Regions from separate parts of the Pseudoalteromonas sp. SW0106-04 genome, predicted to be linked through region 1. Evidence: predicted binding sites of a transcription regulator. Region 1 holds the regulator's gene; the other holds the start of a gene.
The links. Region 1 encodes NrdR, which represses ribonucleotide reductase genes. Its sites were predicted from a motif close to AAACACNANATNTNGTGTTT; they were not measured.

Region 2: a site for NrdR is predicted at 2,160-2,179, ahead of nrdA (class 1a ribonucleoside-diphosphate reductase subunit alpha). Genes of this name have one in related genera too.

Annotation. Positions count from the first base shown of each region.
Region 1 is NZ_BCAI01000006.1:16,881-21,005, forward strand. It holds gene ribBA (bifunctional 3,4-dihydroxy-2-butanone-4-phosphate synthase/GTP cyclohydrolase II) at 1-43, opposite strand, end outside; gene W04_RS08480 (riboflavin synthase) at 61-717, opposite strand; gene ribD (bifunctional diaminohydroxyphosphoribosylaminopyrimidine deaminase/5-amino-6-(5-phosphoribosylamino)uracil reductase RibD) at 720-1,853, opposite strand; gene nrdR (transcriptional regulator NrdR) at 1,855-2,304, opposite strand; gene glyA (serine hydroxymethyltransferase) at 2,397-3,653, opposite strand; gene W04_RS08500 (error-prone DNA polymerase) at 3,847-4,125, opposite strand, start outside.
Region 2 is NZ_BCAI01000013.1:63,447-67,571, reverse strand. It holds gene nrdA (class 1a ribonucleoside-diphosphate reductase subunit alpha) at 1-1,993, opposite strand, end outside; gene ubiG (bifunctional 2-polyprenyl-6-hydroxyphenol methylase/3-demethylubiquinol 3-O-methyltransferase UbiG) at 2,512-3,222, opposite strand; gene gyrA (DNA gyrase subunit A) at 3,411-4,125, shown strand, end outside.

The DNA of each region.
Region 1 (4,125 bases):
TTTTAATGTCGTCGATGATCTCCGCTGCGGTGTTTAAACTCATATCTTGCCCATTATCGTTTATTTTATAAATCCAGCTTGCGCCAGCAAGCTCTCGGAAACTGAGGATTGAGGCTGCTCAGCCTTGGCGCCATTAATTAGGCGCTCTAAATAGCGAGCTATTTGGTCAACCTCAAGGTTAACCTGGGTGCCCACTTGAAAATCTGCAATCGTGGTTTGCTCTAAAGTGTGTGGCACAATGGTCAGCTTAAAGCGACTACCGTGAACCTCGTTGACGGTCAAACTGGCACCATCAATACACACTGAACCTTTATAAGGAATATACTTCATCAGTTCGGCGTCGGTTTGCAGCCAATACTCAATAGCGCGGGCGTTGCTACGCACATCAACCACTTCGGCAATGCCGTCTACGTGCCCAGAAACCAAATGACCCCCTAACCTTGATAATGGCTGCAGCGCCTTTTCAAGATTAACACGTTGGCCTTGCTGGTAATGCGCAAAGCGTGTGAGTGATAAGGTTTCGCGCGATACGTCGGCACTGAACCCATCACTGAATTTTTGTGTCACCGTAAGGCAAACGCCATTCGTGGCAATGCTGTCACCCAAGGCCACATCGTCCATGTTGAGACTATCGCTGCTGATGCGCACTTTTAAATCGCCATCAACAAGAGTGAGTGAACTTAAGGTTCCGGTTGCTTCTATAATGCCTGTAAACATGGCTATTCCACTGCTCTTTTATCTAGGGTAAGGCGCACATCTTCGCCAATGGGGCGCATATCGCTGAATTGCATCTGTTCAATGTCGTTCATATTGGCAAATGGACCTATGTTCACCAGCCCTTTGGCATCTTGGCCCATAAGTTTAGGGGCCAAATAAACCACATAACGATCAATAAGCTGCTGCTTCGCAAAGGCCCCCGCTAGGGTCGCGCCTCCTTCAAGCCACAGCGAGTTAATATCATCTGCAGCCAGTTGCGTGAGTAACGCGTCTAAATCTACATGGCCATCGTTATCCCCGACAACATACAACTCGGTTACATTGTTGGGCCATTGCTGCACTTTATCAAGCGCAGGTGCTGTGCGTGAGCGCACGATAATAATCTTACCGGGTGTCTGCATTAACGCTAAATCGGGTGTGAGCCGGTAGCGACTGTCGATAATCACCCGCACCGGTTGGCGCACTTGCGCCAGCGGGTAATCGGCAAGTTGCTGTTCGCTTAGGCGCACATTTAATTGCGCATTGTCGCTTATTACCGTATCGGCACCCGAGACAATGGCGCAATGTTGCGCTCGCAGACTATGCACATCAGCACGGGCGTCACTGCAGGTAATCCATTTACTTTGGCCATTGGCGAGCGCTGTTTTACCATCAATGCTAGCTGCTAGTTTGCAGGTGACAAACGGGCGCTGCGTACGCATGCGTTTTAAAAAGCCCGTATTAAGCGCTTCGGCTTGGGCACCAAGCAAACCATACTCAACGTCGATGCCAGCGGCCTCAAGCATCGCCATGCCCCGGCCACTGACTTGCGGATTAGGGTCTTGCATAGCACACACTACTTTAGCAACTTTGGCGGCTATCAAGGCGCCAGCACAAGGGCCGGTACGGCCGGTATGGCTGCACGGCTCTAAGGTCACATATGCGGTGGCTCCCTCGGCATTTTCTGCAGCGGCATTTAAGGCATGAATTTCTGCGTGCGGCGTCCCCGCCTGAATGTGAAAGCCTTCGCCAATCACCTTATCATCTTTAACCAACACGCAGCCCACATTCGGATTGGGGGTGGTGGTAAAACGCCCCTGCCAGGCTAAGGCAATAGCGCGGCGCATAAAGTGCTCATCTTGTGCACTGAAGCTCATATTAATCCCCTAGACGGGCGATTTCTTCGCCAAATTCGCGGATATCTTCAAACGAGCGGTACACCGATGCAAAGCGCACATAGGCCACTTTATCCAGTCCTTTCAGCGCTTCCATAATACACTCGCCAATAAGCAAAGAGCTGACCTCTCGCTCACCGGTCGCTCGAATTTGCGACTTGATTTGATGCACCACCTCATCAACCTGCTCGGTTTTCACCGGCCGCCTTTCTAAGGCACGATGTAAGCCGTTAAGGAGCTTATCTTCGTTGAATGGTTCGCGTGAGCCATCCCGTTTAATCACGCGTGGCATCACCAACTCGGCGCCTTCAAAAGTAGTGAAACGTTCATGGCAATCAATGCATTCGCGACGGCGTCGAACCTGATGGCCGCCGCCCACTAATCGGGAGTCGATAACCTTGGTATCTTTGGCGCTGCAAAAAGGACAATGCATAGTGACTGGGGTTCCTGTAGAAAACAAAAAGGCCGCTATTTTTGCGGCCTTTATCATACACAAATGTTTGCCTAATGGCTATTTAGTGCAGCTTAGGCATACACTGGAAACTTAGCACAGATTGCTTTCACTTGCTCTTTCACTTTTGCCTGAACATCAGTGCTTTCGATGTTATCAAGTACATCGCAGATCCAGCCAGCAAGTTCTTTCGCTTCTGCTTCTTTGAAGCCACGGCGAGTAATCGCTGGTGAACCAAGACGTAAACCAGAAGTGACAAAGGGTGAACGTGGGTCATTCGGTACTGAGTTCTTATTCACCGTGATATTGGCGTTACCGAGTGCTGCATCAGCATCTTTACCGGTAATGTCTTTATCGATTAAATCAAGCAGGAATAGGTGGTTGTCCGTTTTTCCTGATACCACTTTATAACCGCGCTCTTGTAACACTGATACCATTGCTTGTGCGTTAGCCACAACCTGTTGCTGGTATGCTTTAAACTCTGGCTGTAGCGCTTCTTTGAAAGCCACCGCTTTGGCTGCAATAACGTGACACAGTGGGCCACCTTGACCGCCTGGGAAAACCGCGCTGTTAAGCTTCTTATAAATATCTTCATCACCACAATTAGAGATGATTAAACCGCCGCGTGGGCCCGCTAGCGTTTTGTGCGTGGTGGTGGTGATCACATGTGCGTAAGGCACTGGGCTTGGGTACACACCGGCAGCGATAAGGCCAGCTACGTGTGCCATATCTACAAATAAGTAAGCACCGACTTTATCGGCAATCTCGCGGAAACGCTGCCAATCAACGATACCAGAATAAGCTGAGAAACCACCAATGATCATCTTTGGCTTGTGCTCAAGGGCAAGGGCTTCAACTTGATCGTAATCGATCTCGCCGGTTTGCTCATTCAAACCATATTGAATGGCATTGTAGGTTTTGCCTGAGAAGTTTACATGTGCACCATGAGTTAAGTGACCGCCATGAGCTAAGCTCATGCCTAGTACAGTGTCGTGTGGCTGAAGTAGCGCTTGAAACACTGCGGCGTTAGCTTGCGAGCCGGCATGCGGTTGCACGTTTGCATACTCAGTGCCAAACAGCTCGTTAGCACGGTCAATCGCCAGTTGCTCAACAACGTCGACGTGCTCACAACCACCGTAGTAGCGTTTGCCCGGATAGCCTTCGGCATATTTATTGGTAAGCTGTGAGCCCTGCGCTTCAAGTACGCGTGGACTACAGTAGTTTTCCGAGGCAATAAGCTCAATATGCTCTTCTTGACGAGAAACCTCATCGCCCATCGCTTTGGCAAGTTCTGGATCAAAGTCTGCAATGTTCATGCTACGTTCTAACATGCTGTCTCCTAGGTGCAACGTAATTGTCGATTTGAAAGGTGTTATTGTACGCGCAAACCGCGCATTTGCCTATCAAGGATGTGTGAGCTTATTTAAACAAGGATTGAATTTTTTTCACAGCCCTAAAAGAATGATATTTTTAAATCCAACACATAATAAAAATAAATAAAAAATCACTATTTTATTTTTATTGCTAATGAAAAAATCGGCTTTTCAGTATCAGTGCCGGTAACTTGTCACTATGATCAATAAGCCGCCCAGCAATCACATGGATCACCCCTTGGTGGTTTTCTATTACCCCTTTCACTTCCAATAAACGTGCGGTTAGAAAGGCTTGTTGCTGGGCCTTCGCCGTTGCCTGCCACACCACGACATTGGTGTTGCCGGTTTCATCTTCCAAGGTTAGAAATGTTACCCCGGCGGCACTGCCTGGTGATTGCCGTCCAGTGACCAAGCCAGCAATAGTGACACT
Region 2 (4,125 bases), on a different contig from region 1:
GCTCTTTCAAACGCTCATATTCAGGCACTACCTGCTTCAAAATACCGTCTTTGGATGCTTTAACGCTGATGTGCCCACGCGGCGGCTCGATGCCGTTCGTGGCATTAGAAATCTGCGATGATGTCTCAGAAGGCATTAACGCTGATAGCGTCGAGTTACGCATACCATGGGTTTTAATGCTTTCGCGTAGACCATCCCAATCAAGGTGTAACGGCTCGTCACATACACTATCGAGATCCTTCTTATAAGTATCGATAGGCATAATGCCTTGAGCATAGGTTGTTTCGTTAAACTTAGGACAAGCGCCTTTTTCTTTCGCTAACTCATTTGACGCTTTCATTAAGTAATATTGAATCGCCTCAAAAGTTTTGTGTGTTAGCGCGTTGGCACTGCCATCGGAATAACGTTTGCCATTTTTAGCTAAGTAATAGGCAAAGTTAATGACGCCAATACCCAAAGTACGACGGCCCATGGTGGCGTTATACGCAGCAGGAACAGGGTACTCTTGGTAATCCAACAGGCTATCAAGGGCGCGGACACCTAGTTCGGCCAGCTCTTCGAGCTCGTCGAGTGAATTGATAGCACCGAGGTTAAATGCCGATAGCGTACACAAGGCAATTTCGCCTTCTTCGTCCATAACATTATTCATCGGCTTAGTCGGCAGCGCGATTTCTAAACATAAATTAGATTGGCGAATAGGCGCGACTTTCGCATCGAACGGGCTGTGAGTATTACAGTGATCCACGTTTTGCAGATAGATGCGCCCAGTGCTGGCACGCTCTTGCAAAAACATCGAAAACAGCTCAATGGCCTTGATACGTTTTTTGCGAATACTCTCGTCTTGTTCGTACTGCACATATAGCTGTTCGAACTTTTCTTGGTCTTCGAAAAAGGCATCGTACAAGCCTGGCACATCCGATGGACTGAACAAGGTAATGTGGCCGTCTTTAATGAGTCGGGTATACATCAGTTTATTAAACTGCACACCATAATCTAGATGGCGTACCCGGTTGTCATCGACACCTCGGTTATTCTTCAAGACCAGCAGATTTTCCACTTCCAAGTGCCACAGTGGGTAGAAGAGTGTGGCTGCGCCGCCGCGCACCCCACCTTGAGAGCAGCTTTTTACTGCCGTTTGGAAGTGCTTATAAAATGGGATACAACCTGTATGGTAGGCTTCACCGTTACGGATTGGGCTGCCTAGGGCACGAATGCGTCCGGCGTTAATACCAATACCGGCCCGCTGTGATACGTATTTAACGATTGCAGAAGAGGTCGCGTTAATGGAATCTAGGCTATCGTCACACTCAATCAGTACGCATGAGCTAAATTGACGAGTCGGTGTGCGCACACCCGACATAATCGGTGTTGGCAACGAAATTTTGAATGTAGAAACGGCATCGTAAAAGCGCTTAACATAGTCAAGACGCGTTTCTTTTGGGTATTCAGAGAATAAGCTGGCAGCCACTAATACATATAAAAATTGCGCGCTCTCGTAAATGTCGCCAGTCACACGGTTTTGGACTAGGTATTTACCTTCCAACTGCTTTACTGCGGCGTAGCTGAAGTTTAAGTCTCGGCTATGATCAATAAAGGCATCCATTTGCTCGAACTCAGACTGAGTGTAATCAGTGAGTAAATGTTGATCGTAGCGTTTATCTTCAACGAGCTTAACTACGTGGTCATACAGCTTCGGTGGCTCAAATTGGCCATAAGCTTTCTTTCTTAGATGGAAGATAGCAAGGCGAGCTGCCAAAAACTGATAGTCAGGAGTGTCTTTTGAGATCAGATCTGCTGCTGACTTAATGATTGTCTCATGAATGTCTTCGGTGCGGATACCGTCATAGAACTGAATATGGGACTTAAGTTCAACTTGTGAGACAGATACATTATTCAGACCTTCTGCCGCCCAAGTAATAACGCGATGGATTTTATCTAAATCCAGCGCTTCCTTACGTCCGTCGCGTTTACTAACAGATAGCTGTTGGTTCATAGTTATTGCCCGTATTTATAATTAGTTGTCTTAGCGCACGGCTGAGAAATACGTGTTGCCGCCCGTATTTACATCAGCGGATGTTACTTTACTGCCAGGATAGTGCTTCGCTATCACCTATTTATGAGTACAGCAGATTAAAGCACGGCCTAATTGGCCAAGATTTAAACACTATATATGGTGTTTTCATCACAGCGACTCACAAGATAGTGGGGTAGCGATGCTTTTGCAAGAGGCGCATACCTTGACAATCTGTGGATAACTACAAGGGGTTAGTGATCGTTAACCTTATAGCATTTTTAAAGCTGTATTTAGATGAAAATCAACGCCAAAAAAAACAATTTAAACGAAATTTTTGTACCGATAGCGACTGATTTTTTTATCATCAATACGCTTAAATTGTATTCGTGACGATCATTTTAAATCACTATATCTGGTGTTCAAAAATTAACAAGCCACCAGATATAGTGTATTCGTCATCCGCGAATTTGCCAATACAATGCGCGGATCATTTTCGATCACAGCAATTTTTCGAAGTGCAATAAATAGTTAACGCTAACGTCGTTATTAAGGGTAAATTGTTTTGTCAGCGGGTTATAACTTAAGCCGGCGCTGTGACGCACTTTGAGTCCCTGTTGCTCAGCCCACGTTATAAGTTGCGAGGGGCGAATAAACTTACTATGGTCGTGCGTGCCTTCAGGAACCATTTTTAGCACCTTCTCCGCGCCCACTATTGCCAGCAAATAGGCTTTAGTGGTTTTATTGAGCGTAGAGAAATACACGTTTGCTCCTGGTTTAGCGAGGCGGGCGGCGGCGGCAATAGCCGACTCGGGCTCAGGCACATGCTCAAGCATTTCCATACAAGTGACCACATCAAACTGTTCACTGTGGTGCTCGCTAAATGCCTCGGCAGTGCTTAACTGATAATCCACTTTTACCCCAGACTCCAGCGCGTGCAGCTTGGCGACATTTAGCGGCTCTTGGCCCATATCAATTCCCGTGACTTGGGCGCCAAGCTTGGCCATGCTCTCAGCTAAAATTCCGCCTCCGCAGCCTATATCCACGGCCCGCTTCTGCGCCAGTCCTTGTGCGTGCTGGGCGATGAAATCCAGTCGCAGAGGGTTGATATCGTGCAGTGGTTTGAATTCGCCGTCGAAATCCCACCAACGTTCGGCAATGGCTTCAAATTTAGCTATTTCACTGTGGTCTACATTTTGATGTTCGGTCATATAAAACTTCCTCGTGTTTATGAGGCCATTATACGGGGGGATTTTCGCAAATCGCAAAGATTTAGCGCCTGTAAAATCAAAAATAATGTGATAGCATGAACGCAGATAATAACGACAAATGACAGTCGCTGATTCTCCTTCACTTTGTTGGGGACGGAGGCTGTCAATGAAGAAGGAAAGTGGAATCAATGACTGATCTCGCCAACGAAGTCCTTCCGGTTAATATTGAAGATGAGTTAAAAAATTCCTACCTCGATTACGCCATGAGTGTAATCGTAGGGCGTGCGCTTCCCGATGTGCGTGATGGGCTTAAGCCTGTTCACCGTCGTGTGTTGTTCGCCATGAATGAACTCCGCAATGACTGGAATAAACCCTATAAAAAATCGGCTCGTGTAGTCGGTGATGTAATTGGTAAATACCACCCCCATGGCGACAGTGCAGTGTACGACACCATCGTACGTATGGCGCAGCCATTCTCCTTGCGTTACATGCTTGTTGATGGTCAAGGTAACTTTGGCTCGGTAGATGGTGACTCAGCGGCGGCGATGCGTTACACCGAAGTACGTATGGCAAAGCTATCACAAGAACTACTGGCTGATTTAGAAAAAGAGACTGTAGACTTCGTTCCGAACTACGACGGCACCGAGCAAATCCCAGATGTGTTGCCGACTAAAGTGCCTAACTTACTGGTCAACGGCTCTTCGGGTATTGCCGTCGGTATGGCCACTAACATTCCGCCGCACAACCTCACCGAAGTGATCAATGGTTGTTTGGCGCTTATTAAAGAGCCGGAAACCACGATTGAAGAATTGATGGACTACATTCCTGGTCCTGATTTCCCTACTGCAGCCATTATCAATGGTAAAAAGGGCATTGAGCAGGCCTACAAAACCGGCCGTGGTA